One region of the Erwinia sp. AnSW2-5 genome, then DNA from elsewhere that is predicted to be linked to it. Evidence: riboswitches for the same ligand, from Rfam matches in the RefSeq annotation. Region 1 holds a riboswitch; each other region holds the start of a gene.
The links. A riboswitch is a leader RNA that binds a small molecule or an ion and turns the genes downstream of it on or off. The one in region 1 is predicted to bind thiamine pyrophosphate.
Positions count from the first base shown of each region.

Region 2: it holds a riboswitch for thiamine pyrophosphate, as region 1 does, so the genes downstream of both, thiB (thiamine ABC transporter substrate binding subunit) here and ACFL9S_RS16325 (FAD-dependent oxidoreductase) in region 1, are expected to answer to the same signal.
Region 3: it holds a riboswitch for thiamine pyrophosphate, as region 1 does, so the genes downstream of both, thiM (hydroxyethylthiazole kinase) here and ACFL9S_RS16325 (FAD-dependent oxidoreductase) in region 1, are expected to answer to the same signal.
Region 4: it holds a riboswitch for thiamine pyrophosphate, as region 1 does, so the genes downstream of both, ACFL9S_RS11575 (TenA family protein) here and ACFL9S_RS16325 (FAD-dependent oxidoreductase) in region 1, are expected to answer to the same signal.

Region 1 is NZ_JBJGXA010000024.1:50,789-56,516, forward strand. It holds gene zigA (zinc metallochaperone GTPase ZigA) at 1-1,167, opposite strand, end outside; gene ACFL9S_RS16310 (ThiF family adenylyltransferase) at 1,304-2,269, opposite strand; gene ACFL9S_RS16315 (thiazole synthase) at 2,273-3,043, opposite strand; gene thiS (sulfur carrier protein ThiS) at 3,047-3,244, opposite strand; gene ACFL9S_RS16325 (FAD-dependent oxidoreductase) at 3,241-4,173, opposite strand; TPP riboswitch at 4,327-4,449, opposite strand; gene ACFL9S_RS16330 (choline transporter) at 4,781-5,728, shown strand, end outside.
Region 2 is NZ_JBJGXA010000037.1:22,419-28,146, reverse strand. It holds gene ACFL9S_RS21050 (MFS transporter) at 1-294, opposite strand, end outside; gene sgrR (HTH-type transcriptional regulator SgrR) at 539-2,200, shown strand; TPP riboswitch at 2,236-2,364, shown strand; gene thiB (thiamine ABC transporter substrate binding subunit) at 2,400-3,386, shown strand; gene thiP (thiamine/thiamine pyrophosphate ABC transporter permease ThiP) at 3,362-4,972, shown strand; gene thiQ (thiamine ABC transporter ATP-binding protein ThiQ) at 4,956-5,672, shown strand; gene ACFL9S_RS21025 (DedA family protein) at 5,649-5,728, opposite strand, start outside.
Region 3 is NZ_JBJGXA010000011.1:252,429-258,156, reverse strand. It holds gene thiD (bifunctional hydroxymethylpyrimidine kinase/phosphomethylpyrimidine kinase) at 1-481, opposite strand, end outside; gene thiM (hydroxyethylthiazole kinase) at 478-1,269, opposite strand; TPP riboswitch at 1,304-1,405, opposite strand; gene ACFL9S_RS10525 (helix-turn-helix domain-containing protein) at 1,486-2,034, opposite strand; gene ACFL9S_RS10520 (AzlC family ABC transporter permease) at 2,138-2,800, shown strand; gene ACFL9S_RS10515 (AzlD domain-containing protein) at 2,800-3,123, shown strand; gene ACFL9S_RS10510 (GNAT family N-acetyltransferase) at 3,238-3,660, shown strand; gene ACFL9S_RS10505 (hypothetical protein) at 3,860-4,108, shown strand; gene apbC (iron-sulfur cluster carrier protein ApbC) at 4,173-5,285, opposite strand; gene metG (methionine--tRNA ligase) at 5,419-5,728, shown strand, end outside.
Region 4 is NZ_JBJGXA010000012.1:78,911-84,638, reverse strand. It holds gene ACFL9S_RS11585 (methyl-accepting chemotaxis protein) at 1-1,200, shown strand, start outside; gene ACFL9S_RS11580 (LLM class flavin-dependent oxidoreductase) at 1,271-2,296, opposite strand; TPP riboswitch at 2,499-2,601, shown strand; gene ACFL9S_RS11575 (TenA family protein) at 2,668-3,357, shown strand; gene ACFL9S_RS11570 (ABC transporter ATP-binding protein) at 3,354-4,082, shown strand; gene ACFL9S_RS11565 (ABC transporter permease) at 4,079-4,828, shown strand; gene ACFL9S_RS11560 (ABC transporter substrate-binding protein) at 4,864-5,728, shown strand, end outside.

The DNA.
Region 1 (5,728 bases):
GGCGGCCATCTCACTGTCCGTCAGCAGGGCATTATTCAGCTGCTGGCGCAGCCCGGCTTCATCCATCTCCATGCCGATAAACACCAGCTCCTGTCGGGCATCTCCGATACCTTCCTGCCAGTGGTGCATAATTTCCAGCAGGGACTCCTCATCCTGCGGCCAGCGTTCGCGCGGCACGCTGACCCACCAGCTGCCCGCCATTCCCTGGCGTGCCACGCCCCCTGCCTGCGACCAGTTGCCGGCATAGCCAGGCCGTGATGCCAGCCAGAAATAGCCTTTCGAACGCACGACGCCGGGCAATGCCCCGGAAAATAATGCCCAGAAACGCTCGGGGTGAAACGGGCGGCGGGCGCGCCAGACAAAGTTGCTGATACCGTACTCTTCGGTTTCCGGGACATGCGTACCGCGCAGCTCCTGCATCCAGCCCGGAGCCTGTGCCGCCTCGTCAAAGTCAAACAGGCCGGTACTCAGCACCCGGTCCAGCGGGACTTCACCAAAGCGGGCAGACTCAATACGTGCGCGCGGGTTGAGGTTGCGCAGGATGGCAAACAACCGTGTGCGCTGATCGTGGTCGATAAGATCGATTTTGTTCAGTATCAGCACGTCGCAGAATTCAATCTGCTCGATCAGCAGATCGACCACCGAGCGTTCATCGCCCTCACCCAGCGACTCACCGCGTGAACGGATGCTGTCGCGGGATTCATAGTCGCGCAGGAAATTGTAGCCATCGACAACGGTGACCATGGTATCCAGGCGCGCCACGGCAGACAGGCTTTCCCCGGTTTCATCTTCGAACGTAAAGGTTTCCGCGACCGGCAGCGGCTCTGAAATGCCGGTCGATTCGATCACCAACTGGTCGAAGCGCCCTTCGCGTGCCAGACGGTTCACTTCCAGCAGCAGATCTTCGCGCAGCGTGCAGCAGATGCAGCCGTTGCTCATCTCCACCAGTTTCTCGTCGGTGCGCGACAGTTCAGCACCGCCGTCGCGCACCAGCGCCGCATCAATATTCACTTCCGACATATCGTTGACGATCACCGCCACGCGGCGTCCTTCGCGGTTATTCAGGATATGGTTAAGCAGCGTCGTTTTCCCTGCCCCGAGAAAACCCGACAAAACGGTCACGGGCAGGCGGGTATCGTTCCCGGGTAAAGCGTATTTTTCTGACATGATGACATCCTCTCAGGCATTGACAGCGTGTTTCCGGCGGGCAGTCACAGTGCTGCCCGCACAAACAATATTGTTATGTTATAACATAACAATTAAGGCTGTCATCCCTTACCTTCGCAGGGTGTCTTTTATTTTTTTAGCGGTTTGCCACCATCATCGCCAGCTGAGTCATGCCGCGCTGTTGCAGGTTCCTCGCTGCTTTTGCCGCGCGGATCCCGCTGGCACACACCAGCACGATGCGGCAGTTTACAGGCGGCTGCCAGTCGTTGATCGCTTCAGGCAGCACCCGGTGAGCGTTAATCGCCACACTCTCGGGGGCCTCCTCCCGGCTGCGCAGTTCAACAATACAGTCTTCGCTGTTCAGCATAGCGCGATCGATAAACGGTACCACGGGCTGATCGGGTTCATCGGCTCCGTCAAAGCGGAACGGGCGGAAATGCCAGGTGGTGAAATCGCAGTTGATCAGACAACCCAGCGGCGAAGGCGTTAATCCGAGCAGAATACTGAGTGCCATCTGCGCCTGCATGGCACCCAGCGCGGCCACCGCCGGGCCCATCACGCCTGCGGTATTACAGTTCGCCGCGCTGCCCGGCAGCTGCGGAAACACTGCACGATAGCTCGGGGCGGTGCCGCAGAAGCCACCAACGTAGCCCCTGCGCCCGAGGACCGAGGCGCTGACCAGCGGGATCTGGCGCGGCAGACAGGCGTCGGAAAGCAGATAAGTGACGGCAAAATTATCAGCGGCATCGATCGCCAGATCGATGTCGTCCAGTGCTTCGTCCATCATGCTGGCACTCAGCGCCTGCGGTCGTGCATCGACGACACAATCCGGGTTACGTGCATTAAGGGCCAGCTGCGCGCAATCGACTTTGTGCTCCCCGCAGTCCTGCATACGGTACAGCGTCTGGCGGTGCAGGTTGTGCTCTTCCACCCGGTCGCCGTCATATATTCTGATGTAGCCTACCCCGGCCCCGGCCAGCAGCGGCAGCAGGGTGGCACCCAACCCGCCCGCGCCGATCACCAGCACGCGGGCCTTCAGCAGGGCAGATTGCCCTGCCTCGCCGATTTCCGGCAGCATGGATTGTCGTTGATAGCGGTCCATCCGTTATGGCTCCTGTGTGTGAAACTGCGCCATGCCAAAAATCGGCGTGGAGGCGCTGGCCATATCGCGGCGTTCGACCAGGCCTGCATGACAGGCGTCGTGACCGGCGCGGATAGCGGCAGCAAACGCCCCGGCCATACGGACCGGATCCTGCGCTTTGGCCACGGCTGTATTCAGCAGAATGCCGTCAAACCCCATCTCCATTGCCTGTGCGGCCTGGCTGGGCGCGCCGATCCCGGCATCGATAATCAGCGGAATGTCTTTAAACCAGGCGCGCATTGAACGCAGCCCTTCGATATTGCGCAGCCCCTGGCCGGAACCAATCGGTGCGCCCCAGGGCATCAGCAGTTCACAGCCTGCTTCGATCAGCTTCTCGCCGAGGATCAGGTCTTCCGTGGTGTAGGGAAACACCTGGAATCCCTCCGCGCAGAGAATGCGGGCCGCTTCCACCAGGGCAAAGGGATCGGGTTGCAGCGTATCCGCGTGACCAATCACCTCCAGCTTTATCCAGCGGGTGTTAAACACTTCACGCGCCATATGCGCCGTGGTCACGGCTTCTTTAACGCTGTGGCAGCCTGCGGTATTGGGCAGGACCCGCCTGTTCAGCCCCGTCAGCAGGTCACGGAAGGCGGCGCCCTGCCGCCCTTCACGGCGCAGGCTGACGGTGATGATTTCGCTGCCCGAGGCCTCAATGGCCTGTTGCAGGATCGCCGGAGAGGGATACCCTGCGGTGCCGAGCAGAAAACGTGACTGCGGAATAAAATCGTAAAACATACGTTATCCTCCCTGCATCGGTGATAACACCTCAAGCTCACAGCCTGCGGTCAGTGGCTGTGTTTCATAGCGTGAGCGCGGCACGAATTCGCCGTTAAGGGCGCTGGCCACGCAGCCTGCATCCATCTGCTGTTCATGCAGCAGCTCCGCCAGCGTGCGGGCGGTGGTGTCGATCGGGAGGCCGTTAAGCTGGATTTTCATATCAGGTTTTCCTGCTGCAGTTGCAGCATCAGTTTTTCTGCCATGACGGGGGCAAGAAGAAAGCCGTGGCGATACATGCCATTAAGGGACCAGACGCCGTTCTGGTAGCGAATGGCGGGGAGATTATTGTGATAAGCCGGGCGTAGCCCGGTGCCGCTTTCCAGTATTCGCGCCTCGGCCAGCGCCGGGTGGATAGCCCAGGCGGCACTCAACAGTTCCATCATCGCGCGTGCGCTGATCGGGCTGTTGTCGTCGCTTTCCACCATTGTCGCGCCCAGCATCAAGCGCCCTCCGGCGCGGGGCACCAGATAGCAGGGGAAACGGGGATGCAGCAGACGGATGGGGCGGGAGAACGGCACCTCTTCGCAGTGCAGGATCAGCATCTCACCGCGTACGGCACGCAGTTCAGGCAGATCAGGGGCCGCGTGGATCCCCCGACAGTCAATGACCGTTCCGCCGGGTTGGCCCGAGTGGAAAGGAACACCGCTGCGTTGCAGAGTCATACGCAGCTGGTGCAATGCACTGCGCGGGTCAAGGTGTGCCTCACCGGGAAAGAACAGCCCGCGGGCAAAGCGGCCTTCCAGCGCCGGTTCGAGTGTTGCCGGTTCCACCCACTGATGCGCCCGCGTCATACGCGCAAAGCGGCTGAGTTCGGGAGTATCGCGTGCGGGGGCCACCACCAGGGTACCGTGATGTTCCACTCCCTGGATGCGCGCCGACCACCAGGGTGCGGAACGCTGACCCAGCTCGACCACCTCTTCGGGGGCACTTTCACCTTCGCACCAGGGGGCGAGCATGCCGCCAGCCCAGTGCGATGCCGCACCGTGCTGTTCTGAGGTGATCACTTCAACGGATTGACCCCGTTCAGCGAGTAATGTGGCGACACACAGCCCGGCGACGCCATCACCGATCACCGACCAGCGGCTCATGATGTACCGTTTTCGAAAAGGAAAAAGGGGAATACAGATCGTGTCACGTTAGCCTCTCAATAGATGCGGAGACCCGTGATACAGAGTAAGGAAAAGACGGGGACGATCAGCAGCCAGCCCACGTGGCAGGTACCCTGGCGGCGCGACAGTTGCGCCATCGGGTACGAGTCTTCCTCCGCCAGTATCAACTGGGTCAGGTTCTAAGGGTCGCTAAGCCGCGAAAAATCGCTCATTAGCCTCTCAGTCTCTTCTGGCGAGACTCCCCTGACAGGAACTAGTTGTATTTTACCTGGTGACAATCGTCAAGCGACATGAGGTTTTCGTGCGGAAAAAACCGGGAAAAATGAGACGGTGAAGTTTTTTTTAATTGAATGCTCAATCAATAAAAACTATCATTCCTGTTCTTGTTTACACAAAATTTACTTTCAGGAGGTGATTAGGATCAAAAACACTAACGATTAATCAATATATTACACCTGATAATCACCCTGATGGTTCTCCCAGTGTAATTAGCGGATATACGGCGGATGTTACCCAGTATGCGCTAATGCGCGCTTTGCAGAGCGGACTTCAGGCTATTTTCTTGAGCATTTTTTGCGGAGACATTATGCCGACGACTGAAATACCAGGAAAGCCTCAAAAAGATCGTATTAATCCCGTGGTTTTCTATACCTCAGCAGCACTTATCCTGCTGTTTTCCCTCACGACTATCCTGTTCACGGATTTTTCCGATCGCTGGATCAATCGCACCCTTGACTGGGTATCCAACACCTTCGGCTGGTACTACCTGCTGGCGGCCACACTCTATATCGTGTTCGTCATTTTCATCGCCTGCTCACGCTTTGGCTCCATCAAGCTCGGGCCAGAACAGTCGAAACCTGAATTCAGCCTGATGAGCTGGGCGGCCATGCTGTTCGCCGCCGGCATCGGTATCGATCTGATGTTCTTCTCGGTGGCGGAGCCGGTGACCCAGTATATGATGCCGCCGGAGGGCCAGGGCCAGACGATGGAAGCGGCGCGCCAGGCGATGGTCTGGACATTGTTCCACTACGGCCTGACCGGCTGGTCGATGTATGCCCTGATGGGCATCGCCCTCGGTTACTTCAGTTACCGTTATGGCTTGCCGCTCACCATCCGCTCGGCGCTCTACCCTATTTTTGGTAAACGCATCAACGGACCGATTGGTCATACCGTCGATATCGCCGCCGTACTGGGCACGATCTTTGGTATTGCCACCACGCTGGGTATTGGCGTGGTACAGCTCAACTACGGGCTGAAAGTGCTGTTTGACGTACCGGAAGGGCTGACCGCGCAGGCCGGGCTGATCGTTCTGTCGGTGATCATGGCGACCATTTCCGTGACCTCCGGGGTGAATAAAGGCATTCGCTTCCTGTCGGAACTCAACGTGCTGCTGGCCTTTGGTCTGATCCTGTTTGTGCTGTTCGTCGGCGATACCAGCTTCCTGCTGAATGCGCTGGTGCTGAACGTCGGGGATTATATCAACCGCTTTATGGGGATGACGCTGAACAGTTTCGCTTTTGATCGTCCGACCGAA
Region 2 (5,728 bases), on a different contig from region 1:
ATTGAAGGCGAATAACAACGCGTTACCTATCGCCATCGCGCAGCAAAACAGGATCAGCATGCGACGATCGCCACGGCTGTCCGAACGTTTGGCCAGCAGCAGGCTGACCACAATTCCCGCCACCGCATTCACCGTATAAAACAACCCAACCCAGAAGGGACGCACTGCCACCTCACGGCTCAGAAACAGGCTAAGCGTGGGGGCCTGCAACGCACCGGCAATGCCGACCATAAAAGAAACCGCCATAAAAGCCAGATAGATCGGATGAATACGGCGGCGTTGGTGCGATTTCATGACTGATGCCTCGACTGGCTGGAATAAGAGAGAATACACACGAAGCTTAAAAGAAAACCGACGAAAAAAGCCAGCGGCTTACCGCTGGCTGGTGAAAAGCACCATACTCAGAAACAGGGCTTACGCCGCTGTAAATGATTGAACGCCATTCCGAAGAATGCCTCCCGCTCTTTCATCTGCTGCCATTATCGCCGTAATATAAGGCAGGAAAAACAGACAGCTTTTAACACAGGGTTCCTCTTTTATGTCCTCACCCCGTTTACAGCAGCAATTTATCCGGCTCTGGCAGTGTTGCGACGGCCAGCCTCAGGAAACCACGCTTAGCGATCTGGCGGTACAGCTCAGCTGTTCACGGCGACATATGCGTAACCTGCTGAATGCAATGCAGGATCAGGGCTGGCTGGAGTGGCAGGCAGAGGCAGGACGCGGTAAACGTTCCCGCCTCACCTTCCGTTACACCGGGCTGGCGTTACAGCAGCAGCGGGCAGAGGACTTACTGGAACAGGACCGCATTGACCAGCTGGTGCAGCTGGTGGGAGATAAAAACCGCGTCCGTCAGATGCTGCTCTCCCATTTAGGCCGCAGTTTCCGCCAGGGGAAACACATTCTGCGCGTGCTCTACTACCGCCCGCTGCTGAATCTGCTGCCCGGTACGCCGCTACGCCGCTCGGAGACGCACCTCGCGCGGCAAATCTTCAACGGGCTGGCACGGATAAATGAGGAAAACGGGGAAATCGAGCCGGACATTGCCCACCACTGGCAACAGATCTCCCCGCTGCACTGGCGGTTTTTTTTGCGCCCGGCCATCCACTTTCATCACGGTCGTGAGCTGGAGGTCGAGGACGTCATTGCCACGCTTGAGCGCTTAAAAGAGCAACCGCTGTTCAGCCACCTCGAACGGATTGAATGCCACACACCCTGGACGCTGGATATCCATCTCAGCCAGCCGGATAACTGGCTCCCCTGGCTGCTGGGCAGCGTCAGTGCCATGATCCTGCCGAAGGAGTGGCCGCATATGCGTAACTTTGCGCGTCAGCCGGTGGGCACCGGAGCCTACGAGGTGGAACGCAACCAACACAGTCAGCTGCGCATTGCCGCTTTTGATGACTACTTTGGCTATCGTGCGCTGATCGATGAGGTCAATATCTGGGTGCTGCCGGAGATCAGCGACGAACTGGTCTACTCCGGTGTCAAACTGCAAAGCGAAAGCACCGATGAGAAATCTGAAGAGAGTCGCCTGGAAGAGGGCTGCTATTTCCTGATGTTTGACCAGCGTTCGGCGCACGGACGTAACGAGCAGCTGCGCCGCTGGATCAGCACCATTTTCAACCCTATCGCCCTGTTGAACCACAGTGGCATTGCCTATCAGCGCTACTGGTTCCCGGCCTACGGCCTGCTGCCGCGCTGGCATCATCGCCGCGATATGGCGATTGCCGAGAAACCTGCCGGGCTGACCTCGCTGACCATCACCTGGTACAGCGATCATATTGAACACCAGGGCATCGCCAACGCGCTCGGGCCAATCCTCGCCGCGCACGGTGTTGAGTTGATCACGCAGGAAATCGATTATGAAAGCTGGTATCGCGGCGAAGCCGAAAGCGATATCTGGCTGGGCAGCGCTAACTTTACCCTGCCGCTGGAGTTCTCCCTGTTTGCCCTGCTGTATGAGATCCCGCTGATGCACCACTGCGTGCCCACCGACTGGGAAAGCGACGCACGCGCATGGCGCGAGCAGAAGCTCCCGCTGGCCGACTGGAGCAAGCAGCTGATTGAGAGCAACTTCCTGCACCCGCTGTTCCACCACTGGCTTCTGCTGCACGGACAGCGCAGTATGCGCGGGGTACGCATGAACACGCTGGGCTGGTTCGACTTTAAATCAGCCTGGTTCGCCCCACCCGAATCATGACGCTTTCGTAACAAAGACGAAACCACTAGAATGAGCCGTTCTCAACGGGGTGCGGAAACCCTGCAGTGCCGGATCTATGCCTGCGCAGCGCGTTTTCGCTGAGATAAAACCCGTCGAACCTGACCCGGATCATACCGGCGTAGGGATTTGAGAGTGTCACTGACTCAGATCCTTTGCGCATACCTTCAAGGAACGCAAAGTGTTGAAAAAATATTTACCCCTGCTGGTGCTGTTTTCCCTGCCTGCCCTCGCAGCCAAAGAGACCCTGACGGTTTACACCTACGACTCCTTCTCTGCCGAGTGGGGACCGGGGCCTGCCATCAAGAAAGCTTTTGAAGCCCAGTGCAACTGTGAACTGAAATTCGTGGCGCTGGAAGACGGCGTATCGTTGCTAAACCGGCTGCGCATGGAAGGCAAAAACAGCAAAGCGGACGTGGTGCTGGGATTAGATAACAACCTGCTGGATGCGGCAGAAAAAACCGGACTGTTCGCCGCCTCAAACACCGACACCTCCCACAGTACCGTTCCCGGCGGCTGGAAGAACACCACGTTTGTCCCTTATGACTACGGCTGGTTTGCCTTTGTTTATGACAAAACCAAACTGCAAAACCCACCGAAAAGCCTGAAAGAACTGGTAGAGAGCGACCGCCCGCTGAAAGTGATCTACGAAGATCCGCGCACCAGCACCCCAGGCCTTGGCCTGCTACTGTGGATGCAGCAGGTGTTTGGCGATAAAAGCCCGGAAGCCTGGCAGAAGCTGGCAAAGAAAACCGTAACCGTCACCAAAGGCTGGAGCGAGGCGTATGGCCTGTTCCTCAAGGGTGAAAGCGACATGGTGCTCAGCTATACGACCTCCCCCGCTTATCATCTGATTGAAGAGAAGAAAGATCAGTACGCCGCCGCCAACTTTAGCGAAGGCCACTATTTGCAGGTGGAAGTCGCCGGTCAACTGAAGGCCAGCAAGCAGCCGAAGCTGGCACAGCAGTTTATGCAGTTTGTGATGACTAAACCGTTCCAGGATACCATCGCCACCGGCAACTGGATGTACCCGGCCATCAGCACCACGCTGCCTGCGGGCTTCACTACCCTGACCGTACCCACCACCTCATTGCAATACAGCCCACAGGATGTGGCCACACAGCGCAGCAGCTGGATCAGTGCATGGCAACGCGCCGTCAGCCGCTAATTCCCGGCTGGTTAGTGCCCGGCTTGCTGGCCGCGCTGCTGTTGGTCAGCGTGGCCTCGCTGGCGTTTTTTGCCCTGTGGCAGAATGCGCCCGCGACCGACTGGCGCGGCCTTTGGCAGGATAGCTATCTGTGGCACGTGCTGCGCTTCTCCTTCTGGCAGGCACTGCTCTCTACGCTGCTCTCGGTGCTCCCGGCGATCCCGCTGGCCCGCGCCCTGTACCGCCGCCGCTTCCCTGGCCGCAGCACGCTACTGCGGTTGTGTGCCATGACGCTGGTGTTGCCGGTACTGGTGGCGGTATTTGGCATTCTCAGCGTATATGGCCGCAGCGGCTGGCTGGCGCAGCTGTGCGCCCTGCTTGGCATCGACTACACATTCTCGCCGTATGGCCTGCAAGGCATCCTGCTGGCCCACGTCTTTTTCAACCTGCCGCTGGCCACCCGCCTGCTGCTCCAGGCACTGCAACAGATCCCCGGCGAACAGCGGCAGATTGCCGCGCAGCTTGGTCTTCGTGGCTGGGCGCATTTTCGCATCGTTGAATGGCCGTGGCTGCGGCGCCAGATCCTGCCCGCCGCCGCGCTAATCTTTATGCTGTGCTTTGCCAGCTTTGCCACTGTGCTGTCGCTGGGCGGCGGTCCGCAGGCAACCACCATTGAGCTGGCTATCTTCCAGGCACTGAGTTTCGATTACGATCCCGGGCGCGCGGCCTTGCTGGCGCTGTTACAGATGCTGTGCTGTCTGGGCCTGGTGATGCTCAGCCAGCGCCTGAGTAAAGCGATCCCGGCGGGCAGCGACAGCCTCGGCGGCTGGCGCAATCCGCAGGACAGCGGCCGCGCCCTGGTGCTGGATTCGTTGCTGATCGCCGCCGTATTACTGCTGATCCTGCCACCGCTGCTGGCCGTGGTGACCGACGGGCTGAATCAGGGGTTCAGCACGGTACTGCGTCAGTCAGCACTGTGGCAGGCGATGTTAACCTCCCTGCGTATTGCGCTGGGGGCGGGGATCCTCAGCGTCGTGCTGACAATGATGCTGCTGTGGAGCAGTCGTGAGCTGCGTCTGCGGCAGCGCCCACTGTGGGGGCAAACGCTGGAAATGAGCGGCATGCTGATCCTCGCGATGCCGGGGATTGTGCTGGCGACCGGCTTTTTCCTGTTACTTAATCAGACCGTCGGGCTGCCCGAGTCAGCGGAGGGGATTGTCATCGCCACCAATGCGCTGATGGCCGTTCCCTATGCGATGAAAGTGCTGGAAAATCCGCTGCGCGATATTGCCGGGCGTTATAACCTGCTGTGCCTGTCGCTGGATATTCGCTGCTGGAACCGCCTGAGGCTGATTGAGCTGCGCGCGCTGAAACGCCCGTTAGCACAGGCGCTGGCCTTTGCCTGCGTCTTGTCGATTGGTGATTTTGGCGTGGTGGCGCTGTTCGGTAATGAAAACTTCCGCACCCTGCCTTTTTACCTTTATCAGCAGATAGGATCGTATCGCAGCAGCGACGGTGCCGTCACCGCGCTGTTACTGCTGCTGCTCTGTTTCCTGCTGTTTACCCTGATTGAAAAACTGCCGGGGCGCCATGTTAAACCTGACTAATCTGACTTATCTGTATCACCACCTGCCGATGCGCTTTACCTTCAGCGTGCAGGCGGGCGAACGCCTGGCGATCCTCGGCCCCAGCGGGGCGGGAAAAAGCACCTTACTGAGCCTGGTCGCCGGGTTTCTGCCGGTGAAAAGTGGTGAACTACAGCTGAACGGCAGCGAACATCGCGACAGCGCGCCCGCGCAACGCCCGGTATCGATGCTGTTTCAGGAGAATAACCTGTTCCCTCATCTGACCGTGGCGCAGAACATCGGGCTGGGGCTGCACCCCGGCCTGAAGCTCAACCACCAGCAGAAGCATGAGTTGCAGAATATTGCCCAGCGCGTTGGGCTGACGGACCATTTACAGCGTCTGCCCCATCAGCTTTCAGGCGGTCAGCGCCAGCGTGCGGCCCTCGCCCGCTGTCTGGTGCGTCAGCAGCCGATCCTGCTGCTGGACGAACCTTTCTCGGCGCTGGACCCGGCGCTGCGCAAAGAGATGCTGGGCCTGGTGGATGACGTCTGCACCGAACGCAATATCACCCTGCTGATGGTGTCACACAGTATTGAAGATGCCGCGCACATTGCGCCGCGCAGTTTGCTGATTGTTGATGGACGGGTTTACTGGGATGGCAGCACCGCACAGTTACAGCGCGGTGCGGTGCCGGAAGCGGCGGTATTGGGCATCGCCTTAGAAGAACACATCCCACAGTAAGTGGCGGAAAATCGGCATCATCGGATGGAACTGAATCGCGGTGAAACTGGCCACCG
Region 3 (5,728 bases), on a different contig from region 1:
GTTCACGCATCTCAACCTCATCGCGCGCCGGATCGCAGCCCAGCAGCGCGGCAGCTTCCGGCAGATTAGGCGTAATCAGGGAGACCTGCGGTAACAGACATTCGCGCAGGGTGGCGACCGCCTCAGCGGAGAGCAGCGGATCGCCGCTTTTTGCCAGCATCACCGTATCCAGCACCACCCAGGGCACCAGGGTGTGTTTCAGCCGTTCAGCCACCACCTCAACGATGGCGCTCTCGGCGAGCATGCCAATTTTGATGGTATCGATGCGCACATCCGACAGCACGGAATCCAGCTGCGCAGCAACGAACGCCGGTTCAATGCGATAGACCGACTGCACGCCCGTGGTATTCTGTGCCACCAGCGCGGTGATCACGCTGGTGCCATAAGCCCCCAGCGCAGAGAAGGCTTTCAGGTCGGCCTGGATCCCGGCGCCACCGCTCGGGTCCGTCCCGGCAATGGTCATGGCGTTAACCCGTTTCATACCCGCGCCTCCGGGTTCAGTTGATACAGTGCATCGAGGAACGCGGGGATAAAGCTACCCGGTCCCTGCGCTGCGGCGGCTGCGCGCTCTCCCGCCAGCGCCACCACGCGGCAAGCGCTGGCGACATGCACCAGGCGGTCACCCGGCAGCGCGGCAAACCCGGCCACCACCGCGGACAACGCACAACCGGTGCCGACCACGCGGGTCATCAGCGGGGACCCGCCGCTGACGCTGAGCGTGCGCACGCCATCGGTGACAAAATCCACGTCTCCGGTCACGGCCACCACCGCGCCCGTTTCAGCCGCCAGTACTTCGGCTGCCTGCAATGCCGCCGTTGACGCATGCTGGCTGTCAACGCCGCGCCCGCTGACCGCCTGTTTTGCCAGTGCCATAATTTCCGACGCATTGCCGCGTATCGCAGCAGGTTTCAGTAGCAGGAGTTGATGACAGAAGGTGGTACGGAAATCCAGAGCACCAACCGCCACCGGATCTAATGTCCAGCCCCGTCCGGCGGCATTAGCCGACTGAACGGCGGCCAGCATCGCCTCACTGCGGCTGCGGGTCAGCGTACCGACGTTCACCAGCAGCGCATCGGCAATGGCACTGAACTGCACGGCTTCGTCTGCATCGATCACCATCGCCGGGGAAGCCCCCAGCGCCAGCAGCACGTTGGCGGTAAAGGTCTGTACCACGTCGTTGGTCATACAGTGGATCAGGGGGGATTGCTGTTGAAACAGCGTCAGGGAATGGGCAACATCAGCGTGGCTCAGGTGTTCAGGTTGGATCATGTTTGCTCCCAACCGGCGATCAAGAAGGCGATGCCGGTCGGGCATCTGACTTCCCTACGCTGGCATTATCCAGTTCAGGTTATGCGGGTTTGTCTCAGCCGGTTCCGGTTAAGGAAGGGCACCCCGAGTCATTAATCGTTTTTTGTTCTCAGTTATGCACTGAGAGAGCGACAGAATAAGGGAGCAGCAGCGGGGTTGTAAACTCATTTGCCCACCCTAGCCCTGCTCCGACACTAACAGCGCCAGGGTATCCGGCTCCAGCGCTTTGAAGATATGTTCGCGATCGGCGGGATAACAGATGTAATCGCCAGGTTCCAGCGTTTCAGGGGACTCTTTCGGTCCCACCAGCGCCCGCCCCTGGGTGACAATAATATGCTCCACAGATCCAGCAAGATGCGGCTGCGACAGGCGCTCAGTACCCGGCTCGGCCATTAACAGATAGATATCACGGCGTGCGCCCGGCGGGCAGCTGGCCAGCAGGATCGCCTGATAGTCCGCTTCTCCGGCTGAGACCTTCATCCCTTCCCCGCGCCGTATCACCTGGGTCTGATTACCTGCCGGTTCGAGCAATTTCGCAAACGGAATATTTAAGGCCACGCACAGCGCCCATAACGTTTCCAGGCTGGGGTTGCCGTTGCCCGCTTCCAGCTGCGAAAGCGTTGATTTGGCGATATTTGCTCGTCTGGCGACTTCAGCCAGCGAAAGCCCGGCCAGCGTGCGTTCCCGAATCAAACTGTGTGCAATTATCGCAATGGGCTGTGTCATCTCTCACCTGGTCGTTCGTTAAAACGAACGAAACGTTCGTGTTGACCCAAGTTTACTCTGCGTTCATTATAATGGCAATTTTGTTCGCCATGGTAAAACGCTTATGATTGCCCGTCATTTTCCATCGCTCAGTGCGGATACGCGCAAAGCCATTTATCTGATCTGCCTGGCGGTTGGCGTGGTCGGCATCTCTTATGGCTCTCTGGCAACCGCCTATGGCTTCCCGCTGTGGGTGCCGCTGTTCTCCAGCCTGTTTGTGCTGGCGGGGGCTTCCGAGTTTATGTTTATTGCCATCATCGCTGGCGGCGGAAATCCACTGGCGGCTGCCGTGGCCGGGCTGCTGGTTAACGCGCGGCACTTTCCTTTTGGCATTGCGGTGCGCGATCTGGTCGGCTCGCGCCTGTCTTCGCTGCTCGGGTGCCATATTATGAATGACGAAAGTGTGGTGTTTGGTCTGTCACAATCCAGCGCGCAGCAGCGCAAAGCCGCCTTCTGGCTGTGTGGCCTCGGCGTGGCCTTTGTCTGGCCGATGGGGGCGCTGCTGGGCAGCGTGATGGGGAAGTTTCTGCCCAATACGCAGGCCATCGGGCTTGATGCGGTGTTTCCCGCCATCATCCTGACGCTGGTGCTTCCGGCACTGAAATCGCGCATCACATTGACGCGCGCCTCCTGCGGTGCCGCGCTGTCGCTGCTGACGGTTCCCTTTACACCTGTTGGGTTACCCGTGCTGTTCTCCCTGGCAGGCCTGCTGGCGAGGAGGAAATAATGCCAGACACCACACTGATTATCGGCGGTATTGTGATGCTGGCCGCAGGCACCTGGCTGATGCGATTTGCCGGGGCCACGCTGGGTAACCGTATGGCGCTGTCTGAAAATGCGCGCAAGCTCTTGTCCGATGCGGCCACCACGCTGCTGTTTGCGGTGGCGCTGGGAAACACCTTTTACGAAGGTGTCCAGTTTGCGGGCATCGCACGGGTGGCCGGTGTGGCTGTGGCGCTACTGCTCGCCTGGCGTCAAACCCCGCTGATCCTGGTGATCCTCGCTGCGGCACTGGTGACCGCCCTGTTGCGCTTAGCCGGGATCCCCTGACGCATAACTGTACGTTATTTTATTCATCAAAGATGACGTGTTTGCGATAAACTCGGCGCCGTTGCCACCCGGCGTTTATGTTGCAGGCGTTTCCCCATGAAAAAAGTTTCCCCCATGAATATCCGTCTTTTTACCGAAGCGGATCGACCATTCTTACGCACGCTGTTTCTTGCCTCGCGCAAAGCCAACTGGACCTGGCTGGATGACAGTCAATGGCAGTTAGAGGATTTCGACCGGGTGACGCGGGGCGAGCGCGTGCTGGTGGCGGAAGAAGACGGCCACCGCATCGGATTTGCCGCTGTCCTGGATAACGATAATTTCCTGCACAGCCTGTTTATCGACCCGGACTGGCAGGGCAGCGGCGCAGGCAGTGCATTATTGCAGGCGGTGCAAAACAGCTTTACCTCCACCGGCGCACTCAAATGTCTGGCGGAAAACCTGCAGGCGCAGCTGTTTTATAAAAAGCACGGCTGGCGTGTGGTGGCCGAAGGCGAAAGCGACCAGGGCGAATATCTGCTGATGCACTACGTGCTGTAACGGCAAATACCGCACTCGTCGGCGCCGCGATTGAGCTGACCGGTTCAGCCGGGCTGATCCCACAGGTTTACAGCGCCTGGCTGGCGATTATGGGCTGTACGTTGCTGCGTCTGATTTCACTAAAATACACAATCGGCTTGCCGTCGATTAAACACAACGGATTATAATGGTGTTTTAGCACTGAAAATGGCCGTAGCAGATGACAAGCAGACCCCCTCATGAGCAGGCAGGCGTAAGTGTACGTGCATACGATATGCTGCAATATCTGATGCGTATCGCGCGCGGTGACCGTTCGTTTACCATTCAGGACACCCTGCTTAACCATCGTTGCAATGTCACACCGGACAATGATTTCACGTTGATTACTCAGCTTTTCGACGGCGGGAAAATTGATTTTGATTATTCGATGGTGGATGGATTTCAGCAGCGGCACGTCAGGCTGGTGTAGCGGTTCAAGACGGACCGACCGGAAAAAAGGTCGGTCCCTACGCAGAATGGCGTATTAAGCGGGGTTATAACGCGCGGAAAGCAATATCTTCCGGGATAACCTCACCCTGCCAGTAAAGTTGCGCCGCAACCTGTGTGGCCAGCTGGCGGTACAATGCCGTGAACTCGCTGTCAGGACGACGCACAACGGTGGGTTCACCATTATCCAGGTCTTCGCGCAGGCTGATATGCAGCGGAAGCTGGCTCAGCAGACGCGTGTGATACTGTTCCGCCAGCTTTTCGGCACCGCCAGTACCAAAGATCGCCTCATGGTGCCCGCACTGGCTGCAAATGTGCATACTCATGTTTTCCACCACGCCCAGCACCGGAACATTCACCTTTTCAAACATCACAATGCCTTTGCGTGCATCGATCAGCGCAATATCCTGCGGCGTCGTCACCACCACGGCGCCGGTCACCGGCACGTTCTGCGCCAGAGTCAGCTGGATATCCCCGGTGCCCGGCGGCATGTCCAGCACCAGATAGTCCAGTTCCGGCCATAATGTTTCGTTGAGCAACTGCATCAGCGCCTTGCTGGCCATCGGCCCGCGCCACACCATCGCGTTATCCTCAGTCACCAGATAACCAATCGAGTTGGTGGCCAGGCCGTGAGCCATAATCGGCGCCATATGCGTGCCGTCCGGTGAGGTTGGCCGCTGATCTTCAACGCCCAGCATATCCGGGATCGACGGTCCGTATATATCCGCATCCAGCAGACCCACTTTCGCCCCTTCCGCTGCCAGCGCCAGTGCCAGATTGACCGCCGTGGTCGATTTGCCGACGCCCCCTTTACCGGAACTGATGGCAATAATGTTTTTTACGCCGTTGACGCCAGGACGATTTTTTACCCGTTGTAGCGTCGCCACATTCAGCGTTAAACGCCATGAAATCGCGACCGCACCCGTCAGACGCAGCAGATCGGCACTGACCGTCGCTTTCAGGCTCTCAAACGGTCCCTGCCAGACAAACGGCATACTCAGTTCAATATGCAGGGTGTTATCCAGCAGCGCACAGTGGCGCAGCGCCTTCAGCACGGTGAGATTATGGTGCAACGTGGGGTGTTCAAACGTGGCCAGCACGCCCATGACAATCGCGCGTAGCGCTTCGGGGGAATGATGCCCCTGGGATGGTGAAGTCATCTGTATTCCTTGATATTGCGGGTTGTTCTGCCTGCATTTATGTCATTGAGCATATCAGATCTGGCCCGAACTGACGTAACCGGCCGGAAAAAACCGCAGGGAGTTGAACCCCTTGTTTACGCAGGGTCAGGCAATCGGTTACCATCTAAACCCCTTTTTCAACAGGTATGAGCTAAGTCTTAATATGACTCAAGTCGCGAAAAAAATTTTGGTAACGTGCGCACTGCCGTACGCAAATGGTTCCATTCATCTCGGCCACATGCTCGAGCATATCCAGGCAGATATTTGGGTCCGTTACCAGCGAATGCGCGGCAACCAGGTTTACTTCATCTGTGCCGATGACGCACATGGCACGCCAATCATGCTGAAAGCGCAGCAGATGGGCATCGCGCCGGAGCAGATGATTGCCGATATGAGTCAGGAACATCAGACCGACTTTGCCG
Region 4 (5,728 bases), on a different contig from region 1:
ACCCAGTTATCAGCTGACCTCATAAGCGCGGGGGGGGATAGCCTGAAAAAGGCCACCACCAGATTGATAGAGATGCAGGATGAGTATAACAATCAGCTGATTGCCAGCACGATAATGCTGATTAGTGTCCTTTCCTTGCTGGCCGTCATTATCGGCCTGGTGACGGCCTGGACGATTACACGCAAGATTACGCGCCCGGTGAGTGAAAACCTTGCGCTGGCTCAGCGTATCTCCAGTGGCGATCTGACCGCCCATATTACCCCGACCTCAAAAGATGAGCTGGGTGAGCTGACGGAAACCATGGAGGTGATGAACACACAGTTATGCGATATGATCTCTGGCATACGTGAAAGTGTCAGCCACTTAGCCAGTGCTTCCTCACAGATTGCGGCAGGTAATACGGATTTAGCCTCCAGAACGGAGCAACAGTCCGCTGCCGTAGTAGAAACCGCCGCCAGCATGGAAGAACTAACCTCAACGGTGCATCTCAACGCAGAGAATACTTTGCAGGCCAGCAAAATTGCTGCCAGCGCCAGCAATCATGCCAGTAAAGGAGGGCAGATCGTCAGTGAGGTTATCAGCACCATGAATGGTATTGCCGCCAGCTCACAGGAAATTACTGAAATTATCAGTGTGATTAACGGCATTGCTTTCCAGACCAATATCCTGGCGTTGAATGCCGCCGTCGAAGCCGCCAGAGCCGGTGAGCAGGGACGAGGTTTTGCCGTGGTGGCCGGTGAAGTCAGAACGCTGGCGCAGCGCAGTGCGGATGCGGCAAAACAGATAGCATCACTGATCAACGAGTCCGTCACGCGTATCAGCATTGGCACTGATTTGGTCAGCAAAGCGGGTGAAAGCATGGAAGATATCGTCACTTCCGTCAGTCATGTCAGCCAGATTATGGATGAGATTTCTACCGCCTCGAACGAACAACGTCAGGGCATAGAACAGATCAGCGTCGCGATAACAGAGATGGACTCAACCACCCAAAAGAACACCTCTCTGGTTCAGGAATCCTCCGCCGCAGCCCTTTCTCTTGAGCGGCAGGCGCAGAAGCTGAGTGAAATGGTTGCCATCTTTAAGATCAACGCCAGCGCGGTGCATAATGGGCAGGTCGTTGTCGAAACGGAAAGTGAAAGGCACCTCCTCACTCCGGCCAAAAAAACTAAAGCCGCTGAGGAAGAGTGGATAGCGTTTTAACGCTGACTGGCAGAGAGCATAAACAAGGCTCACCCGGATAATGGGTGAGCCTTTTCATTTCATTGCCCGACTATTCGCGCCAGCCCAGGCCCGGTGCTACATGCTTGAGGATCGCCTCAATAGTGTGCGCACAGTAATCCACGCCCAACTGGTTCGGCACGGTTAACACTAGCGTGTCGGCTTCAGCAATCGCTTCATCCTGCGCCAGTTGCTTGATCAGCTGGTCCGGCTCGGCGGCATAGCTGCGGCCAAAGATGGCGCGGGTTTTCTCATCGAGGTAACCCACTTTGTCCCCTTCTTTGCCGCTGTTGCCAAAGTAAGCACGGTCCATATCATTCACCAGCGCAAAAATACTGCGGCTCACCGAAACGCGCGGGGTGCGCGTATGCCCGGCGGCTTTCCAGGCTTCGCGGTAGGCGCGGATCTGAGCCGCCTGCTGGATATGGAAGGGTTCACCGGTTTCATCATCTTTCAGGGTTGAACTTTGCAGGTTCATACCCAGCTTCGCTGCCCAGACGGCGGTGGCATTGGAACCCGCTCCCCACCAGATGCGGTCGCGCAGCCCTTCAGAGAACGGCTCCACGCGCAGCATGCCCGGCGGGTTCGGGAACATCGGCTGCGGGTTCGGTTTGGCAAACCCTTCGCCACGCAGCATATCCAGCAGCACTTCGGTGTGGCGGCGCGCCATATCAGACTCGTTCTCACCTTCCGCTGGCTGGTAGCCAAAATAGCGCCAGCCGTCGATCACCTGCTCAGGGGAACCCCGGCTGATCCCCAGCTGTAAACGCCCACCGGAGATCAGATCCGCAGAACCGGCATCTTCCGCCATATACATCGGGTTCTCGTAGCGCATATCGATCACCCCGGTGCCGATCTCAATACGGCTGGTTTTTGCCCCGACGGCGGCCAGCAGCGGGAACGGTGAGCTTAACTGGCGGGCAAAGTGGTGCACGCGGAAATAGGCACCGTCTGCGCCGAGTTCTTCAGCGGCAACCGCCAGATCAATCGACTGCAACAGCGCATCGGCAGCCGAACGGGTACCGGACTGCGGCGACGGCGTCCAGTGGCCGAAAGAGAGAAATCCAATACTTTTCATGGGGTTTTCCTGTGGGGTGAAACAAATGACGATTGATTAGCAGTATATACCCAAAATAATTCGAGGTGCAGGAAGGCGGCAAGTCCGCAAGTCCCCAGGAGCATAGATGACTATGTGACTGGGGTGAGCGGGTGCAGCCAACGCATCTGCGGCTCGAAGTATGGCGGGTGGATTGTAATGAAAAATGAAATCCCGTATAAAAGAGCCCTCCGAGGGGTGTCCTGTAACGGGCTGAGATGGTGAAAACCGAACCCTTTGAACCTGATCTGGGTCATGCCAGCGAAGGGACGGGTTGGCAGTGACTTCTGCCCTGTTCACACCTCCGCGTGCCCGGATCTCCACTTAAGTGAGGGGATTCAGTGTCTAAAACCATTCAGTCAGTTGATTTCAGCCAGGGTCTGTACGGCCGTTTACGCCAGCAGGCGGGGAACGACTGGCAGGACTATGTTGCGCACCCGTTTATTCAACAACTCTCACGCGGCACATTGCCCGAAAACGCCTTTCGTCGTTATCTGACGCAGGACTATCTGTTCCTGATCCACTTTGCCCGCGCTTATGCGCTGTTGGTAAGCAAGCTGCGCACGCTGCCGGAAATGCGTGCCGCGACCGCCTCGCTGAATGCCATCGTGGCAGAGCTGCCGCTGCATGTCGGTTACTGCGAAAACTGGGGGCTGAGCGAAGCGCAGATGATGCAGGAGCCGGAGGCGGCGGAGACCATGAATTACACCCGTTACGTGCTGGATATCGGTCACTCGGGCGATGCGCTGGATCTGCTGGTGGCGCTGCTGCCGTGCGTGGCGGGTTACGCGGAGATTGGCCTGCGCCTGCTCAATGCCCCTGACACGGTGCTGGAAGGCAGCCCTTACGCGTCGTGGATCCGCAACTACGGCGATCCTGATTATCTGAACGGCGTTCGCGCTGCCCTCAGTTTACTGGAAACCGTCGGTCAGCAGCGCGGTGCCGAAAGCCGCTTCAGCGAACTGTCGGCGATCTTCACCACTGCCACGCGCCTGGAGTCGGCGTTCTGGCAGATGGGGCTGAATGCGGTACAAAGCGCATGAACCCTCCCGGCATTGAGGTGCGCGATCTGACGCTGTGCTTCGGCCCGCGCCAGATTTTCGACCGCCTCAGTTTTGATATCCCGGCCGGGCGCTTTGTTGCCCTGCTGGGGACCAGCGGCAGCGGCAAGACCAGCCTGCTGAAGATTATCGCCGGGCTGGCAGCACCAACGTCCGGCAGCGTCTGCGGCAGCGATGGTCTGCCACTGCCTGGGCGCATCGCCTATATGGGGCAGAAAGACCTGCTCTATCCGTGGCTGTCGATCAGCGACAACATCACGCTGGGGGCGCGTCTGCGCGGGGAGAAGGTGGATGCCGCCTGGGCCGATTATCTGCTGGAACGCGTCGGGCTGCACGGGCACGGCAACGATCGCCCTGCGGCGCTCTCCGGCGGTATGCGCCAGCGTGCAGCCATTGCCCGCACGCTGTATGAAAGACGCCCCATTGTCCTGATGGATGAGCCGTTCTCCGCGCTGGATACGCTGACGCGGGCAAAAATACAGACGCTGGCCGCCGAACTGCTGGCCGATCACACCGTGTTGCTGATCACCCATGACCCGATGGAAGCCTGCCGTCTGAGTCATCACCTGCTGGTGCTGTCGGGTTATCCTGCCGGGATCGATGACAGTCATACGATTGGTGGCCAGCCGCCCCGCGCCCCGGACGATGCCGACCTGCTGAAAAGCCAGGCCGACCTGTTGCAGCAGCTGCTGAGGGCCGCAGGATGAACGGAAAAATAGCCACCAGCCTGCGCGGCGTAATCATTTTTCTCGGGCTGCTGCTGCTGTGGTGGCTGGCGACCCTGAGCAATATTCCCGCTTTTCTGCTGCCGTCACCTGCCGCCGTCGCCCGCGCGCTGTGGGATGGCCGCGACTTCCTCGCATATCACAGCCTGATTACCGCCTCGGAAGTGTTAATCGGGCTGGTGCTGGGCGTATTGCTGGGGTCGCTGCTGGCCATCGCGATGATCTTCTCCCCCCGCCTGCAACGCTGGCTGATGCCGCTGGTGCTGACCAGCCAGGCCATTCCGGTGTTTGCCCTCGCGCCGCTGCTGGTGCTGTGGTTTGGCTTTGGCATCAGCGCCAAAGTGGCAATGGCCGTATTGGTGATTTTCTTCCCGGTCACCTCCGCCTTCTTTGACGGGCTGCGGCGGGTGAATCAGGACTATCTGGACCTTGCCCGCACGATGGGCGCTTCACGCTGGGCGCAGCTGCGCCATATCCGCTTGATGGCGGCGCTGCCCGCTTTTGGCTCCGGCCTGCGTATGGCGGCTGCCGTGGCACCGATTGGCGCGATTATCGGCGAATGGGTGGGATCGGCCGAAGGGCTGGGTTACGTGATGCTGAATGCCAATGCGCGTATGCAAACCGATCAGTGTTTTGCCGCGTTGTTTATCCTGGTGCTGATGACCGTCTTACTCTGGGTGGCGGTCGACGCCCTGCTCCATCGCCTGATCAACTGGGCACCCGAATAATGCTTAATCACGTAAAAAATAAGAAGGAATACAGCATGATGAAGAAAACCTGGGCCGCGCTGCTGTTCAGCGGCGCCTGCTCCACCAGCGCCATCGCCAACGAGCCACTGACGCTGGTGCTCGACTGGTATATCAACCCGGACCACGCACCGATTATGGTCGCGGAGCAGATTGGGGCTTTTAAAGCGGAAGGACTGGACGTGAAGATTGTGCCCCCGTCCGATCCCTCCCTGCCGCCGCGCCTCGTGGCAGCGAAGCAGGCGGATCTCGCCATTACCTATCAGCCGCAGCTGCACTTTTTCGCCGATGAAGGCCTGCCGCTGGTGCGCGTGGGCACGCTGATCAATACCCCGCTGAATACGGTGATAACGCTCGATAAAAGCATCACCTCCCCGATAAAGCTGAAAGGCAAGACGGTGGGATATTCCGTCAGCGGCATTGAACAGGCCACGCTGGCCACCATGCTGAAGCAGCAGAACGGCAGCCTGAAAGAGATTAAGCTGGTCAACGTGAACTTCCAGCTGACCAGCGCCCTGCTGGCCGGGCAGGTGGATGCGGTGATTGGCGGTTACCGCAATATTGAAGCGCAGGAGCTGAAGCTGCAGGGCAAAGATCCGGTGGTGTTCAACGTTGAGGATTATGGCGTTCCGGCCTACGACGAGCTGGTGATTGTGGCGAACCGCGACAGCGTCAATGAGCCGAAAGTGAAGAAATTCCTCGCCGCGCTGAAGAAAGGCAATGACTATTTGCAGGCCCACCCGGAAGAGAGCTGGCAGGCGTTCGCCAAAGCGCACCCGGAGCTGAATACCGAGCTGAACCATGTGGCGTGGCAGAAAACCCTGCCGTTGTTCGCCAACGATCCGGCGGCGCTGGATGTGAAGCGTTACGACGCTTATGAGC